3 regions of the Arthrobacter sp. 05L421 genome follow, and region 1 is predicted to be linked to each of the others. Evidence: riboswitches for the same ligand, from Rfam matches in the RefSeq annotation. Region 1 holds a riboswitch; each other region holds the start of a gene.
The links. A riboswitch is a leader RNA that binds a small molecule or an ion and turns the genes downstream of it on or off. The one in region 1 is predicted to bind cyclic di-AMP.
Positions count from the first base shown of each region.

Region 2: linked by a shared signal. The riboswitch ahead of AC1DKQ_RS18905 (hypothetical protein) and the one ahead of AC1DKQ_RS11485 (NlpC/P60 family protein) in region 1 are both predicted to bind cyclic di-AMP.
Region 3: linked by a shared signal. The riboswitch ahead of AC1DKQ_RS21535 (aggregation-promoting factor C-terminal-like domain-containing protein) and the one ahead of AC1DKQ_RS11485 (NlpC/P60 family protein) in region 1 are both predicted to bind cyclic di-AMP.

Region 1 is NZ_JBFTOC010000008.1:88,626-96,037, reverse strand. It holds gene AC1DKQ_RS11490 (M23 family metallopeptidase) at 1-797, shown strand, start outside; cyclic di-AMP (ydaO/yuaA leader) riboswitch at 934-1,103, shown strand; gene AC1DKQ_RS11485 (NlpC/P60 family protein) at 1,399-2,157, shown strand; gene AC1DKQ_RS11480 (HNH endonuclease) at 2,378-2,878, shown strand; gene mobA (molybdenum cofactor guanylyltransferase) at 2,994-3,707, shown strand; gene AC1DKQ_RS11470 (DUF6457 domain-containing protein) at 3,729-4,016, shown strand; gene AC1DKQ_RS11465 (molybdopterin molybdotransferase MoeA) at 4,013-5,596, shown strand; gene fdhD (formate dehydrogenase accessory sulfurtransferase FdhD) at 5,730-6,602, shown strand; gene AC1DKQ_RS11455 (alpha-mannosidase) at 6,692-7,412, shown strand, end outside.
Region 2 is NZ_JBFTOC010000021.1:45,205-52,616, reverse strand. It holds gene AC1DKQ_RS18920 (DNA alkylation repair protein) at 1-80, shown strand, start outside; gene AC1DKQ_RS18915 (cation:proton antiporter) at 164-1,378, opposite strand; gene AC1DKQ_RS18910 (hypothetical protein) at 1,375-1,653, opposite strand; cyclic di-AMP (ydaO/yuaA leader) riboswitch at 1,835-2,024, shown strand; gene AC1DKQ_RS18905 (hypothetical protein) at 2,033-2,746, shown strand; gene AC1DKQ_RS18900 (sensor histidine kinase) at 2,845-3,849, opposite strand; gene AC1DKQ_RS18895 (response regulator transcription factor) at 3,842-4,519, opposite strand; gene AC1DKQ_RS18890 (DedA family protein) at 4,525-5,268, opposite strand; gene AC1DKQ_RS18885 (phosphatase PAP2 family protein) at 5,271-6,059, opposite strand; gene AC1DKQ_RS18880 (serine hydrolase) at 6,729-7,412, shown strand, end outside.
Region 3 is NZ_JBFTOC010000035.1:1,496-8,907, forward strand. It holds gene AC1DKQ_RS21525 (hypothetical protein) at 1-537, opposite strand, end outside; partial or broken gene AC1DKQ_RS21530 (helix-turn-helix domain-containing protein) at 1,207-1,437, opposite strand; gene AC1DKQ_RS21535 (aggregation-promoting factor C-terminal-like domain-containing protein) at 1,708-2,511, opposite strand; cyclic di-AMP (ydaO/yuaA leader) riboswitch at 2,516-2,674, opposite strand; gene AC1DKQ_RS21540 (sensor histidine kinase) at 2,846-4,492, opposite strand; gene AC1DKQ_RS21545 (response regulator transcription factor) at 4,514-5,254, opposite strand; gene AC1DKQ_RS21550 (hypothetical protein) at 5,496-6,536, shown strand; gene AC1DKQ_RS21555 (winged helix-turn-helix domain-containing protein) at 7,073-7,412, shown strand, end outside.

The DNA.
Region 1 (7,412 bases):
GTCGCCGCGCGACCGGTCCCGCTCCGGAGCCGCGTCCCGTCGTCGAGCATATGGCCGAACGCCCGCGCGACGCGCACCGCGATGAACGGCGTCGCCGGCGCAGTCCGTTCCGCCAGGTAACGGAGTTTGCCTCGGCCAGCGGGGTCGGCCAGAAGGCCGGTATTGCCCTGGCCGCAACCGGTCTGGTTCTTACGGTGACGGTCCCCGTCACGAGCCCGGTGATGGCCTCCAACACCGCCGGATCCGGCGCTCTGTCCGCTGCCGTGCAGCCGGATGTCACGGCCGCCGCGGCCGCAAAGGTCGACTTCAGCCGGACCGCCGTCACCACTAAGGGCGACCCGGATGGGAAGCTAAAGCAGCTGCTCAGCGCCCAGTCTGTGGGCAGTATCACTCGCGCGGCTTCGGCAGGCACCCTTGGCGCGCCGCTGGATCATCTGGTCACGGCTTCGCCCTTCGGCTACCGTGTCAGCCCGATCACCGGGGGCGCGGGGGAGTTCCACCGCGGCCAGGATTTCGCTGCCCAGTGCGGCACGGCGGTCCATGCGGCTGCCAGCGGCACCGTGACGTTCAACGGATGGCATCCCTTCGGCGGTGGAAACCGGGTGGTCATTGACCACGGCAACGGCCTGGGGACCACGTACAACCACCTTTCCTCGGCCTCGGTCAAGGTCGGCCAGAAGGTGTCGCGCGGTGACGTCATCGCGATGAGCGGGACCACCGGCGCCTCCACGGGCTGCCACCTCCACTTTGAAGTGATGGTCAACGGCGACGTCGTTGACCCCCTCGGCTGGCTCTAAATAGACGATGGGCCGCTCTCAAGTGCTTGTGACACGCCGTGATCTGAATGTGACATTGGGCCCGGACTCCTGTAGGGTTTGAAGCACGCCAACTTTTCCGAAGTTGGCGCTCTTGAGTGGATTGCCTAGCTCTGCCACCGCTCAAGGTCCGTTCGCATTACATCGTCTGGCAGGGGCGGGGGAACCAATTTTGGCCTTCGAAAGAAGGCCTTGGGGTTAAGTCGCAAAGCTTCCCAGGAAGCAGCGCGGCCGGGTGACTCCCATCCGAATCCGACAGCTCACCTCGTAGGCATTGGGAGAGGCTACTTTCGTGTCTTCACGCCACAATTCTGCGCGCATGCGCACCGGCGAGGTTCTTTCGAGCCCGCTGGAATCCACATCACGTGCCGCCCTTGTCGGCGCCCGGATTGGATCACGTTCCGCAGGCTCAATCTCTACCGAGTCCGGACCGCATGCAGTTTCCGCTTTTGGCGCGTCTTCGCAGTACACCCTTCGCTAAGTAACCCATTTCGGGGCGATCCGGCGTACCCCCAAGATGCCGGAGCGTCCTCAAACCGTGCCCGAAAGCGCGCGGTCCAAGGATCACGAAAGAGAGAACTTAATGACTACTCGTGCAACCGTTGCACGGCACCGCGCCGAGGTCACCAAGACCAACTCGCTGGCTGTTATTGCCAAGGCTGTCGGCGACAACGCCGGCGGCATGGGCCGTCAGGCCGCGGTCATCGCCGCAGCCTCCGGTCTGGTTCTGACCAGCGGAATCGCAGCCAACGCTGCTGAGACCAATGTTCAGCGCGAATCCACCTCCGCTTCGGCCCTGGAAGTCCAGTCCGCTGCTCCGGCCACCATCTCGGCCGCGTCCACCATCGCGATCTCCTACGAGAAGCCCGCTGTGACCACGTCGCCGGCTCCGGTCGTCGAGGCTCCCAAGCCCGTCGTGAAGGTCCAGGACTCCACTGCCACCCGCGCCGGTGGCACCGCGCTGGGCGTCAGCGGCGGCGTCGCTGCCCAGGCTCCCGCCGGCATCGGAAGCGGCGCCGGCGCGACCATCGCTGCCGCTGCCTACGCACAGCTCGGCGTGGCGCAGGACTGCACCGCCCTCGCCACCAACGCCCTGGCCGCGGCCGGCATCCACTACCACGGCTGGCCGGCAGGCTACCTGTCCCTCGGCCGCACCGTCAGCGCTGCCGAGGCACGCCCGGGCGACCTCGCCTACTACCAGAACGGCGGCGTGGGCATGGCTCACATCGCGGTTTACGTCGGCAACGGCATGGCAGTCCACGGCGGCTGGAACGGCGGCACCACCGCGCTGTACAGCGTAAACGTCGGCTCCGGCCCGGTCTTCATCCGCGTCGGCGGCTAAGTAAGACCCGCAGCACCTTCGAAAGACCCCCGCCTGTTGGCGGGGGTCTTTTGCGTTGCCGTGCAGTGAACTTTCCGCGCTGAGGACATCACCGACGAAAAAATATTCGGTGATCCGGCACCCGAGTGTTTACTCTTGTGTAATCGATCCATAGCCCGACCATGCAGAGGGCAGCCGGCCCTCGTGCCGCTGGCGGGTGCGGCCGTGAAGAGGTATGCGGATGCGCACTCTCGTTCTGAATGCTGGATATGAACCCCTGGCGGTCATCACCTTCCGCCGGGCGCTCGTCCTTGTCCTCACCGGAAAGGCCAGCGTGGTGGCCGAAGGGGACGACCCCGTTGTCGGACCCCAGGACATTCTGGGCCGCCCGTCCGTGATCCTGCTCAACCGCTACATCCGGCCGAGATACAACACCATGACAACGGTGAGCCGTCGCGGTGTGCTCCGACGCGATGCCCACCGCTGCGCCTACTGCGGCAAGGCTGCCCACACCATCGACCACGTCCAGCCAAAATCCCGGGGCGGGGCCGATTCCTGGGAGAACCTGGTGGCGGCGTGCCTGCGGTGCAACAACGCCAAGAGCGACCACACGCCAGCGGAGATGGGCTGGAAGCTTGGGTTTGTTCCGGGCCCACCCAAGGGCGCCATCTGGCAGATCAAAGAACTCGAGAAGCCGACGCCGGCCTGGGATCCGTTCCTGCTGCCTGAATCAGCTGCCTGAACAGTTGTTCCCTGACCCAGCTCCCTGAACTGTGTTGCCCGTACTGCCGCCTGAACGTCTGAGGGGCCCGCCACGCCTCATTTGCCGGCAGCGGGCGCCGCGCTAGGCTGAACCGGTGGAATTCGATGCCATCATTCTCGCCGGGGGGCGGTCCTCCCGCCTGGGCGGCGTGCCCAAATCCGGGCTGATCTACGACGGCGCAACCCTCCTTGAGCGGTCACTGCGCGCCGCGGGCGCTGCGGGACGCATCGTCGTCGTCGGGCCCGACCCCGGCGACCTGCCCGAAGGCGTGCTGACCTGCAGGGAAGACCCGCCCTTCGCGGGGCCCGCCGCGGCCATCGCCGCGGGCCTGGCCGCGCTGGCCGCCCACCAGGCCGGCGGGGACCAAGCAGCCGCACCGTCACCGTTCACCCTGGTTCTTGCCTGTGACATGCCGCGCTCGGCCGAGGCGGTCCGCGCCCTGGCCGCAGCACTGGGCGAACCGCTGGCCGCCTCTGCCGCAGTCGCGCCGGAACGGGCGCCGGAACGGGCGCCAGAACGGGAAGGCAGCGACGGGGTCATGGCCGTCTCGGCCGACGGCCGGAAGCAACCACTCGCAGGGTTTTATGGCACGGCCGTGCTACAACGTTGCGTCGTGGACGCCGCGGGCAGGAGCGGCCTGGAAAACGCGTCTGTCTTCGCCCTTCTTGCTAGGCTGGACGTGCGGGAAGTTCGCGTTCCCCCCGGTTCCACAGATGATGTTGACACCTGGGATGACGCGTCCGCATTGGGGGTATCCGGGAGGATTCCAGACCACGGTCCGGGCCCCGGTCTGGAACTCCGCAGCTGAACTCGACCATGGAGGCAAACGGTGAAGAGCCAGGATGAAACGCTTGAAGACTGGTGCCGTGCCCTGCTCCAGGCCCTGGAGCTGGAAGACGTTGAGATTGACGTGAACGAGGTTCTCGCCTTGGCCGGGGTGGCCGCCCACTCCGTGGTGCGCCCGGCGGCGCCGCTGACCACATTCATTGCCGGCTTTGCCGCCGGTCTGGCCTCCGGCTCGGGGCAGGCCACGGATTCGGTGTCCATGGAGGCCGCGATGGCCGTGGCGCGCCGGCTCGCCAAAGACTACGCAGCCGCCGAAGCTTCCGGGGCATGACGGATACGGCCCCGGACGGCAGCGGACCCCTCGCCGCCGCAGGGGGTGATGCAGTCAGAGATGGCGGTGGAGATGCAGGCGGAAATGGAGTCAGAGATGGGGTCCGAGGCGGCCTCGAAGACGGCCCCATAGGCCCCGGCATCCAGACGGATCCGGACATCGCGGAGGGGTACACTGCCGGCCAGGACACGACGGACCAGGATGCAGGGGACCCGGACGCGGCGGATACTGGCCAGGACACAGTCGACGACGACGAGTCAGAGGAGCCGCACAGGCACCTGGCCCACACGTGGCAGGAGGCCCGGCAACTCGCGTTCGACTGTGCCGCTCCCATCCCGGCCGCCCCCGTCCCGCTCCGGCAGGCGCTGGGCCGGACCCTCGCCGCGGACGTCGTTGCCCTGCAGGACATGCCCCATTACGCCTCCTCTGCCATGGACGGCTGGGCGGTCAACGGCAGCGGTCCCTGGATCCTGGCCGAACCCACCCAGAGGCTGGCACCCCATCAGGCAAGCCCGATTGCCACCGGCGGCCTCATTCCGGCCGGGGCCAAGGCGGTGCTGCGCAGCGAAAGCGGCGTCATCGACGCCGACGAGGACGGCCTGCCCGTCCTGAAACTGGGCGGCTCCGCGAAACCCGGCGACCCTCGGAACGGGGACCACATCAGGAAAGCGGGGGAGGAAGCCGCCGCCGGAGACCTCCTGATTAGAGGTGGCACCGTCCTGAATCCCGCGCATCTGGCTCTCGCCGCGCTGGCCGGAAGCGACACCCTTCCGGTGCTCGGCAGGGCCGTGGTGCGGCTCGTCCTCACCGGCTCGGAGGTCGTGACGTCCGGGATGCCGGCTCCCGGTCAGGTTCGGGACACCTTCGGACCCCAACTGGCAGCCGTGGTGGGAATGCTCGGCGGGATCTGCACCGAGGAAGTGAAAATCGGCGACACCTACGCCGAATGGCTCGCCGCGCTCGAGGATACAGATCCTGCCGCAGAGAGCCTGCCTGCCGACGTCGTCATCACCACCGGCGGCACCGGCCGCTCCGGAACGGACCACCTCCGGCGTTCGGTCGCCGAGCTCGGCGGCCGCCTGCTGATCGACGGGGTGGCCATGCGCCCGGGCCACCCCGCCGTGCTGGCCGAACTGCCGGACGGCCGGTACATTCTCGGCCTACCGGGAAACCCGCTAGCGGCCATGATGGCACTGTCCACGATCGGAGCCCCGCTCCTCGCGGCCTTGGGGCACGGGCCCATCCCACCACTCAGCGAGGTGCCCTGCGGCTCGACGATTGACGCCGATCCGGGCCGGACGCGGCTCATGCCCTTCCGGCTGCTCTATGGGATGGCGTCGCCGGCGCAGCACACCGGCCCGGGCATGATGCGGGGCTTGGCCGCCGCCGACGGCGTGCTGGTTGTCCCGCCCCACGGCGTGCAGCTGGGGGAACTGGTCCCCGCCTTCGCACTCCCGTGGGGTGCGCCGCTGCCTGACCCTGCGCCCGCGCCCGCCGCGCAGAAGCCGGCGGCGAAGCGGACCGCCAGGAAGACCACGGCCAGCGACGGGCCGGTGGACTGGAGCGCCCTCCTGGGCTGAGCCCAGGTTGAACTCTGGTTGAACTCTGGTGGAGCTCTGGCCCGCTGCGCTGGCTTCAGGATCAGGCACTTACAATGATGGAACCAGCCAAAGAATCACCACAACCGCACAACATGTTGCATAGGAGCACCGGATGGGCCGTGTCACGCAGCGCCGCAAAGTGCACAAGATCGTCCTCGACGGGTCCCCGCAGGCCCTCGAATTCCCGGTCCGGCACCGGGAAGACGTCCTCGCCGTCGAGGAACCGCTGGAAATCCGGCTAGGAAATATGTCTTTTTCCGTCACCATGCGGACGCCGGGCAATGACTTCGACCTCGTCGCAGGGTTCCTCGTCTCAGAAGGGATCATCTGGGCCCCCGAACAGCTGGTCTCGCTCAGGTTCTGCGCCGGCGAAGACGCCGACGGCATTCAAACCTTCAACGTCGTGGAGGCTCAACTCCGGCCCGACGTCGTCCGGCCTGAGACCGGACGAAACGTCTTTACCTCCAGTTCCTGCGGGATATGCGGGACGGACTCGATCGATGCCGTGCGCAAGTCCTCGCACTACAGCCCGGCACAGGATCCGTTGACAGTTCCGGTGGAAACGCTCGCGGCCCTCCCGGACACCCTCAGGTCCGCCCAGGAGGTCTTTGACGTCACCGGTGGCGTGCACGCCGCCGGACTCTTCAGGATTTCCGACGACGGCTCGGCCGAGCTGCTGTGCCTGCGCGAAGACGTCGGACGGCACAACGCGGTGGACAAGGTGGTGGGCTGGGCGCTCCGCGAAGGCCTGCTGCCGCTCCGGGGCACCGTGCTACAGGTGTCCGGCAGGGCATCGTTCGAGCTCGTCCAAAAGGCGGCCCTCGCCGGAATTCCGGTCCTTGCCGCCGTCAGTGCCCCCTCCAGCCTGGCCGTCGAGCTGGCCGACGCCAGCGGTATGACACTGGCCGGCTTCAGCCGCCGGACCAGCCTAAACGTCTACGCTGGCCAGCAGCGCGTCGCGGTTCCGGCCCCCGCGGCCGGCTAACGGCAACACTTGGCCAACAGGTTCCCCACGGCGTAAGTTTTATCCATCGATTGGAGCCAATCGGACCACCAGCGCTGAAGAGGATCACATTGCACGACGACCGCCGTCTTACGGAAGTCCGGCTGGACCGCTTTCTGCGTGACCGCATCGCCCCGGCCGTCTACCCGCGCAGCATCCCGTTGACCCTGAGCAGCTGGGACGCGCCGGACGAACCCGTGCCGGCGCTGGAGGCCCTGCGGCAGGATTTCACGGCGCAGGAACACGGCGCGGCGTGGGGCCGGCCCTGGAGCACCAAGTGGCTCCGGCTCCGGGGTGAGGTGCCGGAGGGTTGGGGAACCACAGCTGGCACGTCGGTGGAAATCCTCGTTGACCTGGGTTTCAGGGGCGATCTCCCGGGCTTCCAGTGCGAAGGCATCGCCTGGCGGTCCGACGGGACCATCATCAAGGCCATTTCGCCACGGAACCAGTACATCCCGCTCAAGCTCCTGGGCTCGGGCATGGCGGTCGACTTCTACGTCGAAGCCGCGGCCAACCCCGACCTGTCCCAGAACTGGACCTTCGCCGCCACCCCCTACGGCGACAAAGCGACGTCGGGCAATGAACCGAAATACCGGCTCGGCCGGATCGCCATCGCCGAACGCAAGCAGACCGTCTGGGAACTGCAGCAGGACATCCTCACCCTGGCCGGGCTGATGCACGAGCTGCCCATGGAGCTGCCCCGCCGCCACGAAATCCTGCGGGCGCTCGAACGCATGCTGGACATCATGGACCCCGACGACGTTGCCGGTACCGCAGAGGCCGGACGGACGG
Region 2 (7,412 bases), on a different contig from region 1:
TCCGGGATGCGGTTTCCCGCGTCCTGGCCGAGATGGCTAAGACAAGGCCGGAGCTGCAATTCACCGCCGCTGGAGAGTGACGACTCGAGTGCTGGCGCCAGCCCGGCCCGGCCCGGCCCGTGTTCTGACTTGCGGACCTTCGGGCTTCCCGTCGTCCGGACTTTCAGACTTTCGGATCTCCCGGACCGCCGGGATCACCCGGTCCGACGGCGCTGCCGGCATCGCCGGATCTGCCGCCGGCATTTGCGGGCAGCGCGAATGTCCTCGCCGCCCGCGAGCCGGCGACGGCGCTCGCGGCTATGGTGACCAGCGCGCCGACCAGCAGGGCCGCAGCCTCGCCCGGGAGTAGGACCTGCAGCTGAGTGCCGATGCTCGCCGCCGCCACGGGCACGCCCAGTTGGGCCGCCGACAACACCCCGAGTGGCAACGGAAGCCCCAGGAACGCCAGGCCGGCGTGCGTCAGCAGGGTCCCGGCTCCGAGGGCCAGTCCGAGGGCAATCATCTCCGGATGCCCGGCAAGGTCTTTGAGTGTCAGTGACGCGCCCAGCCACACGAAGAACACCGGGCCAAGGAAGCCGTCACTGAGGGCGAACAGTTGCCGGGCCAGGCGCCTCGGTTCGCCGACGGCGGCCACCACCAGGCCGAATGAAAAGCCTGCCAACATCACGGACACATTGCTCCACGTCGCGACTGCGGCCAAGGCGAAGAGGACGGCCAGTTGGCTCCTCAGCTCCAGGGCAAACTTGCGGCTTTCCGAGAGTCGGTGCATGCGCCCGTTGATTCCCCTGCGATCGAGCCAGCGCAGGACGAAGTAGAGCACCACCGCGCAGCCGGTCACTGCGAGCACGCCCAGTGCCGCGCGGCCTGCGTGGGGCGGGTCCACGAGGAGCGGCAACGCCACAATGCAGGCTAAGTCGGCGATGGCCACCTGCGCGGTCATGGCGATGACATGGGGTCCGCCGAGGCGCAGGGAATCGATGATCGGAAGGACCAAGGCGGCCGACGAGGAGGCCAGCAGCACTGCGTAGAGGGGAGCATGTCCAGTTCCGAAGAGCAGGCCGATGCCGGTGGCGACCGCCACCGCTGCCGCTGCGGCCGCAATGGCCCGGCGGGAGCCATGGCCAAGGGCGGAGCGGATCTGCGGATCCCTCACGGGAACATGGGTTCCGGCCACAAACATCATCAGCGCGAATCCGATGTTGGCCAGCAGGGTAAACGTCGGGTCTGTGGGGTCCACGAGGGCCAGGCCTGAACGTCCGATCGCGATGCCGGCCAGCAGTTCGCCCAGCACCACCGGCAGCCGCCAGCGCACCGGCAGAGCCAGCAGGGGGCCAGCGAGGGCGACGACGGCAATCAGCGCCAGGGACAGGAATGTCACGGCTCGCCGCTGCTCTCCTGCGCCGGGCCTGACCGCCGCTCCACCACCGCGTAGGCCTTGCCGTCCAGGAAGGCCCAGTCGTTGACAACCATGTACCCGAGCGCATCCACCCGATCATTGAGGACGTGCTCGTCGAAGCCGCCGTCGCGCGGTTCCGCGTCCCACGTGGTCACGCGGACGTCCTGGCCGTCCAGGATCAGCAGCTCGGTGTTGACGTCGAAATCTTCCTGGGGCTGAGTGCTCAGCTGGCAGATGGCGACACAGTGGCTGTTCATTTCGGGCCTCCGCTCAGGCGTGGTGCTGATGGCATCATCCTACGTTCGGATGCGGCGCCGCCCCATGGGCAATTGCGGGACCGTACTGTGGCCGCCGTTACCTGAATGTGACATTTACATCCGGTTCGGGTTACGGTGGATAGGCGCCTGTTGTCTCCGATACGGGCGCTCCCCAGCCGATTGCCTAACTCTGCCGCGGCCCGGGGATAACTCGCATCAACTACCGGCAGAGACGGGGAAACCACATTTGGCCTGCTGATGACGCAGGTCTTGGGGTGAAGCCGCACAGTGCCCGCAGTGACGGGCCCGGGAGTGCGGCCGGGTGACTCCCATCCGAATCCGACAGCTCACCTCGCAGGCACTGGGAGAGGCTACACTCATGTCTTCAATCAATACTTTTGCGCGCCATGCCGCCGTCTTCGCCGCCGCATCCGGCCTGGTCCTCACCAGCGGAATGGCAGCCAACGCAGCTGCAGCACCTGCGCAGCGCGACTCCGCTCCGGCGTCCAAAGTGGACGTCAACGCGCTGGTCAGTGCGCCCGTCAACGCTGATTCAAGCGTCAAGATCAGCTTTGACCGCCCGGCGGTAGCTACCGTCGCAGCACCGGTGATCGAAAAGCCCGTTGCCGTGGCGACGGCTCCCGCCGCAGCCCCCGCCGCAGCCCACGCCGTTGCCCCTGCTGCAGCGCCTGCAGCAGCACCGGCCGCAGCACCCAAGGCAACCATCAAGGTGCAGTCCGCTCCGGCCGCAGCGCATGCCGCGGCGCCGGCTGCCGGCGGACGCAACGCCATCATGCTCTCGGCCGCCTACAGCCAGGTGGGCATCACCCAGGACTGCACCGCCATGGTGGAAAAGGCCCTTGGCGCCGCGGGCAAGCCCGTCGGTGACATCGGTCCCCGGGCCTTCCTTGGCCTCGGAACCGTCGTTTCGACCCCGAAGCCCGGCGACATGGTGGTCCAGTCCGGTCACGTTGGCATCTACGCCGGCAACGGCCAGGTGGTCAGTGGCGGGATGAACGGGAAGAACCAGACGATGGTCCACCCGCTGTCCTGGCTGACCGCGACCGGCGGCGTGACCTTCGTCCGCGCCTAAGCTGTACGGCCCCTTCCAGGGCTATACAGTCCGGAAAGACCGGCGATCGATTCCCTTGGGGGCAAATCGATCGCCGGTCTTTTCTGTGCATATGGTTCTCAGGGATTCACGCGCCCGGCCAACGGCAGCGTCAATTTCATGACCGTGCCCTCGGCACCCGTCGCGGCCACCTCGACGGTCCCCCCGGCAGCGACGGCGATCTCCCGGACCAAGGCCAGGCCGATCCCAAAGCTCCGCTGTCCCTGTGAACCGTCAGTGCTGGCGGTCCGCACGAAGCGGTCAAAGATTCGGGCCTGATCGACGCCGGTGATGCCGGTCCCGGTGTCCGCCACCGTGATGACGGCGCGGCTCTGCTCGATCGACGTCGTGATGGACACGCGGCCGCCCTCAGGGGTGTGGGCAAGGGCGTTGTCCGCCAGGGCCAGTACGGCACGGCGCAGTGCATCCTTCTCGATCCGGGCCAGCGGCCGGGCATCGGCCACGAAATCCAGGCGCACTCTGCGCTGGTCCGCGACCTGCTGGAGGCTCCCTGCGACGCTGGCGGCGGCGTCGGCAAGGTCGGCAGGCGGTGCGGAGCGGTCCGGGGCTTCCGTGGTTGCTGCGAGGAGGAGTTCGTTGACAATCCCGGTCAGCGTTGCTGCGTCCTCTCGGATCCTGGCAAGGTCTTGGCCTTGCCTGGAGCCGGGCACGGTGTTGCGCTGGGCAAGCTGGATCCTGGTGTCCAGGATGGTTAAGGGTGTGCGCAATTCGTGGCTCGCATCCTGGACGAAGCGCCGTTGCCTGGCCAGGGCATCACCGAGGGGGCGGATGGCGCTGCGCGCGCTGAGCCACCCGACGATGCCGGCCAGCAAGATTCCCGCCACCCCGGCGATGACCATGGCTTCGAGCACATCTTTGGAATCCAAGTATGCGTAGGCCGTCCCGGCCGCCGCAGAGCCTGGCACTTCGGGATGGGCCAGTTGATTCAGGAGGTAAAGCGCCGTGGCGGCGAGCAGCCCGATGACCATGACCGCGCACGCGCCGCTGATCCGCAACGCGACCTTGAGCGAGGCCTTGCGCAGGATGGAGTAGTCCGGATTTCCGCCGGTTCCGCCGTTACTCATCAGCCTCGCCGATCTGGTAGCCGAGGCCGTGCACCGTGCGGATGACGGCCTTGGAGATCTTCCGGCGCAGGTGGTGAACATACGTATCGATCACGCCGGGCTGATCCGAGGCGTGGAAGTACGCCGTGAGGAGTTCGTCCCGGGTGAAGACGCGGTCCGGTTCTGCGGCCAGGGCTGCGAGTAGTTGGCCTTCTTTCGCCGTCAGCGACACCGTCTGCCCGTAGACGGAGCGGACTGTGCGCTGCGTCGGATCCAGTTCCCAGTTCCCGATCATCACCCGTGCCGGGGCCGGAGAAATGAAGGTGCGCGTCAGTGCGCGCAGGCGTGCTGCCAGTTCGCCGGCGTCGAACGGCTTGGTCACGTAATCGTTGGCGCCGGCGTCCAGGCCCCTGACCTTTTCGTCGGCATCGCCCAGCGCGGTCAGGATCAGGATGGGAGTGACAATGCCCTTCGACCGCAGCGCCGCGATCAGGGCGATGCCGTCCATTACCGGCAGCCCGCGGTCGATCACCATGACGTCCCATGTCCCGGTGAGCCCGTGGTGGAGGCCATCACGGCCGTTGGTGACCAGCTGGATCCGGTAATCCGGGTCCAGGAGCTCGGCGATGAGCGGTCCCAGGACGGCGTCGTCCTCGACGAGCAGCAGGGACGGGCGGTCAGCGATAGTCATGTCAGCTATTCTTTCGCGGCCATTTCCTCAGTCCGCAGTCCATCCTCGGATTCCTGCGCCGTGTCGCCGGCGGCTGTGCCCGTGGTGACGTCGGAGACCCGACTGTTGCGGCGGCGCTTGAGTAACTGCACGGCCGCCGGTAAGACGGAGACCAGAACCATGGCCACCGCAATGACGTCGATATTCTTGGCGATGATCTCAAAATGTCCCAACCAGGTGCCAAGCAACGTCACGGAGCTGGCCCAAGCCACCGCGCCGATGACGTTCCAGAGGGTGAAGTACTTGTACTCGTAGCGCGCAATCCCAGCGGTGAGAGGCGCGAACGTCCTGACCATGGGGACGAAGCGGGCCAGCACGATTGCCGCCCCGCCGTGGCGGCGGAAGAAGTCCTCTGTGGTGGTCAGGTGCGCTGTCTTCAGGATCCTGGCGTCATCCTTGAACCATCGCCTGCCAAATTTCCGTCCCAGCAAGTAGCCGACCTGGTCACCGGCGACGGCGGCCGCGGTGACGACGCCGATCAGCACTGGCAGCGTCAGTTGTAGCTGCTGGTGCAGAAGGCCTGCGGTGAACAACAGCGAGTCACCGGGGAGGAAGGGAAAGAGCACGCCCGATTCGATGAAGACCATGAGTGCGATGACGCCCAAAGCGGCCGGACCCAGCCCGGCGAGCAGGCTTGCCGGGTCCAGCAGTGACGGTGTACCGGCGGCGTCGGCGGCCGGTAATAAGGAATAGACGTCCAAGGCGTGCATTCTCATTTCCTCTCAGGGTCAGGGGAGAGGATGGCAGACGGGCCACGGAGCCGGTCCGCCACCCTGGGTATGACAACGTTCCAGAGTCCCGTCAGCAGGACCACTGCGGCGCTCGCGGCCAGGAATGAAGCTGCGACATCGGTGGGGTAGTGGACGCCGATATACAACCGCGACCAGGCGACGACCAGTGCCATCGCCGCCGCCCCCACGGCGGTGACCTTGGCCCAGCGGGTTCCACGGGCCAGGAAGTAGAGTGCGAAACCGACCGCCACCGCACAGGCCACATGGCCGCTCGGGAAACTGTCGGAGCCGTTTTCCGGAGCCAGGGGATCGAAGAGCAGGGCGGGGTTGGGCCGCTGGCGGGCAATGATGATCTTGAAGATTTCGCTGGCCACCCAACCGGAAGTTGCCACCAGGCCAAAAGCTACCGCCTTGAGGAGGCCGCCGCGGAACAGCAAGATGAAGAGGGCAGCGGCTCCGATCAGCGCGAGACCTGCCACCGGGCCAAAGATCACATTCAGGGCCATCGCGACGGCGGTCAGGGCGGCGAGGTGATGGTGGCTGAGGTCCTGGTCCACGCCGAGCTCGGTGGCGCTGAAGCCCGGGGTCAGCTGCGCGGCCAGCCCCAGTGCGACGACGGCGGCGGAGAGCAGGACACCCAGCAACAACCAGTGGCGGATCTGGGGGAGGGACCACAGGCGCGGCCCCGCGGCAGGACGGCCGGCGTCGGGACGGCCGCTGTCGGGACGGCGCTGTGCCATATCGCGGCTTGGTGCTGCATCGCGATTCACTGCTTCGCGTCTAACAGGGGCGGGTCCAGTCATGGGATCCTCCGGCTCGGGGCAAGGGGCGCCCGGTGAGGCACCACCTCCCACTCTCCCGCCCGGCGATTAAGAAACGCTTAAGAAGTGCAGTGGAATGTCGGCGAGATCCGCCCCGGCGTTGCGTCGCTGACTGGGGCGGAATAGGGGGCCCTGCCCTTGCGCGGGCAGCCGCCAGCGGGAAGAATGCTGGGAGTCCATGGCCTCACCGCGGTCAGTTACTTTCGGGGGAAGAACAAATGCCTGCGAACCATTTCAAGCAAATGCCCGGGGCCGGTCTGGATGTCTGAGCCCACGCCGCGCCACTACCGCTCCGGCGCGCACCGGGCTGGAGGCGGATCCCACTCCGGCGCGCGGCCCCTCACCAGGCGTGCGGGATGGATCCGGCCGCAGCATCTGACCGCGGGCGCCGTCGCACTCGCCCTTGTAACCGCCGGTGGCGTCTACGCAGGCGTCCAGGCAGGGTTACCGGATCCGCCGGCCGCTGCTGCAACCGCTGTCGCCACCTCGACTGGGACCGCGGTCGCGCCCGCGCCAGTTACCGTCGCCAGCCGCACAGCTCCGGGAGCTGTCCCGCCGGCCACCGCCGCCGCCAGCCGGACAGCTCCCGCATCTGCCCCGCCAGCTAAAGCCCCCGCCGTGCCCGCTGCCCCGGTCCGGGCCATCGGCCCCGGACTGGACGGCCAGATCAACGACATTATCGAGGACAACAGCGCTTACGCGCTGGGGGTGTCGCTGATCGATCTTTCGGATGGTGTGGTCCACGGCTACGGAGTCCAAGGCAATTTTGTGGCCGCCAGTACGGCCAAGATCCTTGCCGCGTCGGCGTATTACCACCTCGTGGAGACCGGCCGCGCCTCGCTGACTGCCCGGATGGGGGCCTCGACGGCCGGGGCCCAGATCCGCCAGATGGTCCAGCAAAGCAACAACGACTCGTGGGCGCTGATCCTCTCGGCGGTCGGCTATGGGCGCATTGCCGACTACGCCGCCTCGATCGGGATCACCTATGACTGCACGGTGAACCTGCTGGCCCCGGCAGAAATGGCCCGGACCCTCCAGCTGCTCTACACGGGACGGTTGCTCAATGCCGGCCACACCGCCCAGCTGCTGTCCTACATGCAGAACACCAATTTCGAGACGCTGATCCCTCCTGCGGTTCCACCGGGCGTCGGGGTCTTCCATAAGTACGGGCTGCTGTCCGGATACCTGCACGATGCCAGCATCCTGGTCAAGGACGGCCGGGCCTTCGTGTTCGTTGTGTACACCCGTGGCCTGAACTATTCGGACACGGGTCCCCGGACCCGGATCATTCAACAGCTCACC
Region 3 (7,412 bases), on a different contig from region 1:
TGACAGCGGGAGTGGACGGCGCCGCTGGAAAAACCCGGTCGAGGCGTACCCTGCGGCGAGGACGCCGAGGCTGCCCAGCCAACCGGCCGCCAATACGGTCAGAACGATCCGATCCCGATCCTCGTAGGGGGCCAGCGACTGGCCGGCGACGATGACCTTGCCCGCCGCCGGCCGGGCGACGACCGCCATCCGCAGGCCCGGTTCCGGCTGCCACGTCACTGCGTCAGAGCCGGAGTCCCGGGCCGTCTGGAGGACGCCGGCGGGAAGGTCAGGAAGTGAGCCATGAAGGGTGACAGTCCCCGACTCCGCTTTGTTATCCGACCCGTACACGATGACGAACACCCCGCTGTCTGGCGTCAGTTCCAGCCGCGGCGCCATCAGCGTCTCCGGACCGATCAGCTGGGCCTTTGCAGCTGCGGCGGCTGCTGGCGCGGCATTGGCTGCGCGGCGGCCGAGCTGCTGGAACGCGGCATAGGAGCTTCCGAAGATGAGCGTGATGATGACGGCTGCCGTCAGCCAGCCGGTTGCCCTTCGCATGCCTCCATCATGGGGCACGTCGGTCCTGCGGCGCTTGGAAGGCGGGAGAAAAGTGCTTTGGGCTGTACTTCCGGCAGGGAGACTCTGCCGGCCCGACTCGGCCACCCCGTTCCGGGCGATCCGCCCAACTCCCTGCGAGTGAAGTCAAGGGCATCTGCACCTGAGCCCAGCCACCGGGCCACCAGCTACGACGCCGCCCGGCATTGCCCGGCAGTTTCAGCGGCGGCGGAGCTCCACAAAGTGTCCCGGTGAGTGACCGGGTTAGGGGACTAGGCCATCTCCGGCAGCCGCGAGTTCCCTGAGCTCACGGACATGAGCTTTTGCAGGCAGTTCTCCGGCCCTTTGCTGCGAGAGGCAGCTCTCAGCCTTTTCTCAGCGCGAGGCGGGACATTTGTAGAAGGTCCCGAGAGGCCGACCCCGCCTCGGCCGTCGATCCACAGGCTCCGGCCGCACGCTCCCCTCAACCGGCGTGCGGCCGGACATCTCGTGTCCCTCGTGCAATCCCGCCGGCGTCCGGTCCTGGCCGCCTGAAACCTCGGTGTCGCCCTCCTCGGCACGGTGGCTGGCGGGGACTTCCACGTCTCTCGAAGCTCCTTCAGCACCTACCAATCGCCGCGACGCACGGCAGCCGTTGGCTCAGGGATTTCTCAGCATTGCATCGATTCCGCATCTGGGCAGGAGGGACTCCCGCAGCGCCGGGTCGGCCACCAGTTTGGCCGTTTTGGGACGTGCCCGGCGGGCAGCGGCTTGCCGCTGTGCGCCGTGGGGCAGGTAACCGAAACGGGGATCGCTGTTGCGCCCCAGTTCCCGGCTGCTGGTCGAGGGCGCCCGTCCCATCGCCTGCGCGATCGCCCTCATGGAAGAACCGGCCGCGGACAGGTCCCGGATCAGTTCCCATTCCCGCGGCTCCTCAGCCCGGCCAGGCGGACCCAGCTGGCACATGTCGCGGCATTGAAACCGAGATCCCTAGCGGCCGCCGTCGTGCTCCCCAAACGGTCAAAGACCTCGAAAAACGCCTTCTTCTGATCCTGCCCATACCGCACGGGCCGGGATGAATCCCCGCTTAAACGAACCAGGGTCGTTGCAACTCCCAAAAGTCTGGGTGTTGCAACGACCGCTAGAACCCGCCTGTGGATCCGGGGCCTCCTTTAGTGGGCCGCTACTGCCGGTTTAGTACCAGTTGTGCGCGTAGTGGAAGTTCAGGGCGCCGCAGGGGGAGCCGTAGCGTTCCTTGACGTAATTCAGGCCCCAATTGATCTGGGTTCGGTAGTTGGTCCTGTAGTCGGCGCCGGCGCTCGCCATCTTCGAGGCGGGCAGGGACTGGACCACGCCGTAGGCGCCGCTGCTGGCGTTGGTGGCAGTCGTCTTCCAGTCCGATTCCTTGGTCCAGAGCTTCTGCAGGCACTGCATCTCGTTAGGTGCCCAGCCATAGCTGCCCAGCTGGGCCGCGGCGTAGGCCTGGGCGCCGGCGGGGTCGTCGATGGCGACCGGGGCCTTGGCGGGTGCGGGGGCCTTGGCGGGAGCGGCCGCAGGAGCCGGGGCCTTGGCGGGTGCGGGCGCCTTGGCGGGAGCGGCTGCAGGAGCCGGGGCCTTGGCGGGAGCCGCTGCGGGTGCTTTGGCGGGCTTAGCCGCCGGGGCCTTGGCTGCCACGCTGTTGTCTACTGTCGCCGTGGGCGCAGCGACCTCGACTCGTTCGAAGTTGAGCTTGGCCAGCGGGTCGGCGCTCGTGGCCGTTTGGCTCCCAACCCTTGCCGTGTGGGCGCCCGGCTCTGCCGCCTGGGCGGCGGCGCCACCCCCCACCAGCATGGCGCAGGCGGCGGTGATGACGGCGGCGCGGCGGCCTGTGATGCCGAGCCCGGTGGCCAGCCTGGACAGGGCGGATGCCTGCGTGGCCGGTTCGGCGCGGTGGCGCGACTTGGTGGAGCCGGAATGGGAATCGCCGTCAGGGCGCGGCTGTACCTGGAATTCAGTCATGATGATGGCCTCTCAACGCCGGCGAAGTTAGCTGTCGGGTTCGGATGAGGTCATCCGGCCGCACGGAACATCACGTGTCGGCTTCACCCCGAGGGCGCATGAAATGCAGAATGCCCGGGAACTCTGGGTCCCCCGCCTCTGCCTGGTCTAGCGGAATCCGGGAAGCGGCAGAGTTTGGCGTCCATCCGGATATGCGGCACCAATGGCAGCGCACTCCTAAGACGCTACAGGACCCCGGCGCTTAAGTCACATTTTGGTAACAGGAGTCACAGTGGCGGGGTGTCGGCTTGCGCCGGAACCCCGGCGGCGACCGAACTGCGGTTCGCGTGGTTGGCTACACCGACGGCGGCGCCGCGGGCAGCCGCACGGCGAACTCCGTGCGGCCCGGCCGGGACGTGACTTCGACGGTCCCTCCGTGGGCCTCCACGATCGACTGGACAATGGACAAACCCAACCCGCTCGTTCCCTCGGAGGTCGGCGCGGCAGTCGCCGTGCCCGGACGGCGGCTTCCGGTCGCCGGAACGCCAGCGGCACCAGAAACAGCACCATAAACGGCACCAGAATCCGTGCCGGAAACCGAGCCTGCGGCGGCCCCGGACCGGGCCCCCGCCGTCGCGGCCACAGGGTTAGCTGCGGCGCTGGCTGCGGGATTGGTCCGCGCGGCGTCGGCCCGTGCGAAGCGGGCGAAGACCCGCCCAACGAATTCCGGGGCGATGCCGTTGCCGTTGTCCGTCACGGTGACCACGGCGCTTCCGTCAGCCGAACGCATGACACCCGTGACCACCTTGGTGCCGGGAGCCGTGTGTTTGCGTGCATTGGACAGGAGGTTGGCGAGGACCTGATGCAGCTGGGGCGCGTCACCGCGCACCACCACGGGCTCCGCCGGAAGTTCCAGCTGCCAGATGCGGTCCGGGGCCATGACTTTCTCGTCGCTCACCGTCTCGATGGCCAGCTGCGTGAGATCGACGTCGGAGATCTTGAGCGGCTGTCCCTCGTCCAGGCGCGCCAGCAACAGCAGGTCCTCCACCAGGGTGGTCATCCGCTCGGACTGGCTTTGCACTCGGGCGAGGGATCTCTCGCCGTCGGGGGTGAAATGCTCGGTCATCCGCATCAGCTCCGTGTAACCGCGGATGGCTGTCAGCGGGGTGCGGAGTTCGTGCGAGGCGTCGGCGACGAACTGCCGCACCTTCATCTCGCTCTCCTGCCGCGCCTCGAGAGCGTTGGAGACGTTGTCCAGCATCTTGTTCAGCGCGTAGCCCACGCTGCCCACCTCTGTTCCGCGATGGGCCGCAGACGCCGGGACGCGCACTCCGAGCGCCACCTCGCCAGCGTCCAGCGGGAGGCGGGAGACCTTGGTGGCCACTTCGGAGAGCTGTTCCAGCGGCTTCATGGTCCGCCGGATCAGGGCCGTACCGGCAAGACCGATCAGCACGAGTCCGCCGGCGGAGACCACCACCATGGTCCAGACCAACGAGGTCAGGGTGCTGTCCTTTTCTGCCAGCGGAAGTCCGGTGACAATCACGTCGCCATAGGGTGCCCGCACGGCGGTGAGCCGGTACGCCCCGGCCGAGAGGGTCCGGTCCACGGGCACACCGTTCGGGGTGAGCGCCAGGAGGGCCGCGTTGTCGTCGGGGGAGAGGCTCTTGCGAGTGGCGTCCCCGGCCAGGAAGCCGGCTCTACTGACCTCACCGTCCTCGATGCGGGCGTTCAGCGTCCCGACGCCCTGCCCCCTGGCTTCGAGGGGGTCGGGGCGGCCGGACGGGTTGCCGGCCACGGGACGGCCGAAGTCGTTCGAGCGGCGGGAGGCACTGCTGAGCTGGTCATCGAGCTGTCGGGTGAGGAACAGGTCCATGGAGGCATAGCTGAACAGCCCCACGGCGCCGCAGATGGCCACAAGCAGCGCCATGGCGACGAGGACCAGGCGGGTGCGCAAATGCCACGTGGACGGGTTGCGCCAGTCGCGTCCGGGGACGCGGGTCATGCCGGAAAGCGTGGGCACGGATCAGTCCGCCGGCTTCAGAACGTAGCCGGCGCCGCGCACCGTGTGGATCATGGGCGCATGGTTGACGTCCACCTTCTTGCGGAGGTAAGAAATGTAGAGTTCCACGATGTTCGCCTGGCCGCCGAAGTCGTAGTCCCAGACGCGGTCCAGGATCTGGGCCTTGCTGATGACCCGTTTGGGGTTTTCCATGAGGTAGCGCAGCAGCTCGAACTGCGTGGCGGTCAGATGCAGCTCCTCGCCGGCCCTGGTGACTTCGCGGGTGTCGACATTGAGCACAAGGTCCCCCACCACGAGTTCGGCGGTGTCCATCGCGGCCACGCCTGAGCGCTGGACCAGCCGGTGCAGGCGCAGCAGCACCTCTTCCATGCTGAACGGCTTGGTGACGTAGTCATCGCCGCCGGCCGCGAGGCCGGTAATGCGGTCTTGGACGGCATCCTTGGCCGTGAGGAACAGCGCCGGAACCTCCGGCGCGAACGCGCGGATCCTGCTGAGCAGTTCGACGCCATCGAACCCGGGGAGCATCACGTCCAGCACCAGCACGTCGGGGCGGAACTCCTTGGCAAGCCGGACGGCTCCGGGCCCGTCTTCCGCGACAGCCACGGACCAGCCGGCCATTCGCAGGCCCATGCTCATGAGCTCGGAGAGGCTGGGCTCGTCGTCTACCACCAGCGCACGGATGGGGGAGCCGTTTGGATGCGTCAGCTGGGGCAGGTTGTTAGTCATGGAGTGCGAAGTGGCCATGGGACAACTCTCCGATCTGCCGGTTAGGCGGGGCTTTGGGGACCCTGTGCGGCACCTGTGAATCCCAGCCTAGCGAGCTGGATGCGCTTCGGGGGCTGTAGAAGGTGCAGCGGCTACGCGCAATCCGGTTTTCCCGTCCTGCCCGAACGTCACAGGCGCGGCTGTCGGCCCGCACAGCCGTGGCACAGGATCGCTCAGCAGTCTGGGGTGAACACCGATCCGCACCCTAAGGAGAAACACCATGAGCGGTCAGCATCCCGGAGCCGGTTCCGTTCCAGCCCCCAAGCCCGCCCCCGAATCGGCCCCCAACGTAGCGGCAGCAGCGGCGCCGGCGCCCGTGACCACGCCCCAGGCGGCTGTGCCCTACAGCGCAGGACAGTACAGCGCAGGGCACCCTGAAGCCGGGCAGTACAGCGCAGGGCACCCTGAAGCCGAGCAATACAGCGCAGGGCACCATGAATCGGGACACCCTGACGCCGGGCACAATGACGCTGGGCAGCACGACGCCGGGCAGCCGGCAGCCGGGGCTGCCTCCGGTTGGGGCGCGCCCCCGGTTTCGACAGTGCCGGCCCCGGCGACCACTTGGGGCATGCCCCGGCAGGAGTCGCAAGCCACGGCGGCCGCGACAGGTTGGGGCGCGCCGGGAGGCGCCGTCAGGACCGGCTCGGCGGCAAAGCCGTGGACCCTCACGCGGGGGCTCGCCGTCGCCGGGGCTGCAGCCGTCCTGGCAGTCGGCGCCGGGGTGGGGGTCTACGCCCTGACCTCAAGTTCAGCGGCAGCCAATGGCGCTGCCGGCACGGCCGCCGGTGGGGCGGCCGGCGGCGGGGTGGGCGGCCAGGGAGTTGCCCCGGGCATACCCGGTTCTGCACAGGGCGGTTTCACCGGAGGCGGCATGTCGGGCCGGAGCGGTCCCGGCGACTTTGCTGCCGGCGGGATGGGCGGCGGCCTTTCCGCCGCAGTGCATGCCGAATACGTGGTGCTGCAAGGATCCGAGTACACCACCATGGCCGAGCAGGTCGGCACCGTGAGCGAGATTAGCTCGTCCTCCGTCACGGTCAAGAGCAGTGACGGGTTCACGCGCAGCTACGCTTTGGGCGCCGACGTGGTGGTGAGTAATCTGCAACAGAGGCGCCAGCAGGCCGGCGGCTCGGGCACCCAGCTGAGCGTGGCGGACATCGTCGCAGGCGGGACCGTGCGGATCGTGGCGGCCAAGGACGGGTCCGGGTACACGGCGTCGTCGGTCATGGTTGTGGCGGCGACCGCCACCGGGCAGTCCAACTGACCCCCACCGCAGCCGCCGTTGCCGCCGGCCAGGCCGCAGTGGCGCCTGCCCACTCCGTGGACGGCCTCGCAGGAAACGGCGGACGGGCCGGGTTTTGCCTGTTTGCCATGCCGTGAATGATTTCAGTCGAATAGCAGGAAGGTCCGAATAATATTCGGTGAATACCACTTCCTGACCATTCGGTCGGCAAAACACTTGTTATTTTTTCGCCGACTGAGAATTGTGACTTGCGCGACAATTCACCGATCTATCTCACTATGTGGAACCTGGAGTCCTTTGTTACTTGCACGTTCGCATTGTTACGTTGCACACTTCAATTGTGAACAAGAACTCAACAGCACCTGCAGCTTCCTGGATCAGCACACCCGCTGGTACCGAGATGCGCTGTTGTCGAATGCACGCCTAACTTTTACACCCCTGAGAGTTTCTAGGCATTCGCCCCTAGCCCAGAGTCGGGCGCCCCTCCCCAATTTCATTGCGGGGAAAGAAGCATTCGAGCCGCGATGACGGCCATTTCACATTGAGGTAAGCATTCCATGTCAGTTGCATCCGGATACGTCCACATCTCCGTCCGTAACGCCAGCAAGGCTGGCCAGGCCTCCGGTATCCGCCAGGGCTTTGGCGGCCGCTCCGCGTTCGCACCGGCCGGCTCCGCCGGCAGCTTCCCCGCCCCCGGTTATGCAGCGCAGGGCTACAACCCTGACTCTTACGGCCAGCTCCGCGCCGTTCCGGCTGCCCCCGCCACGGCGCCCACGCCCGTGATTGCACCCGGTGTCGGCAGCCCGGTCCGTCCGGCCCCCAGCGACAACGTGGCTCGCGGTTTCGTGCTGTACATGGGGATCGACGAGGAAACCGCAGCTGCGGCCGGCACGTCCA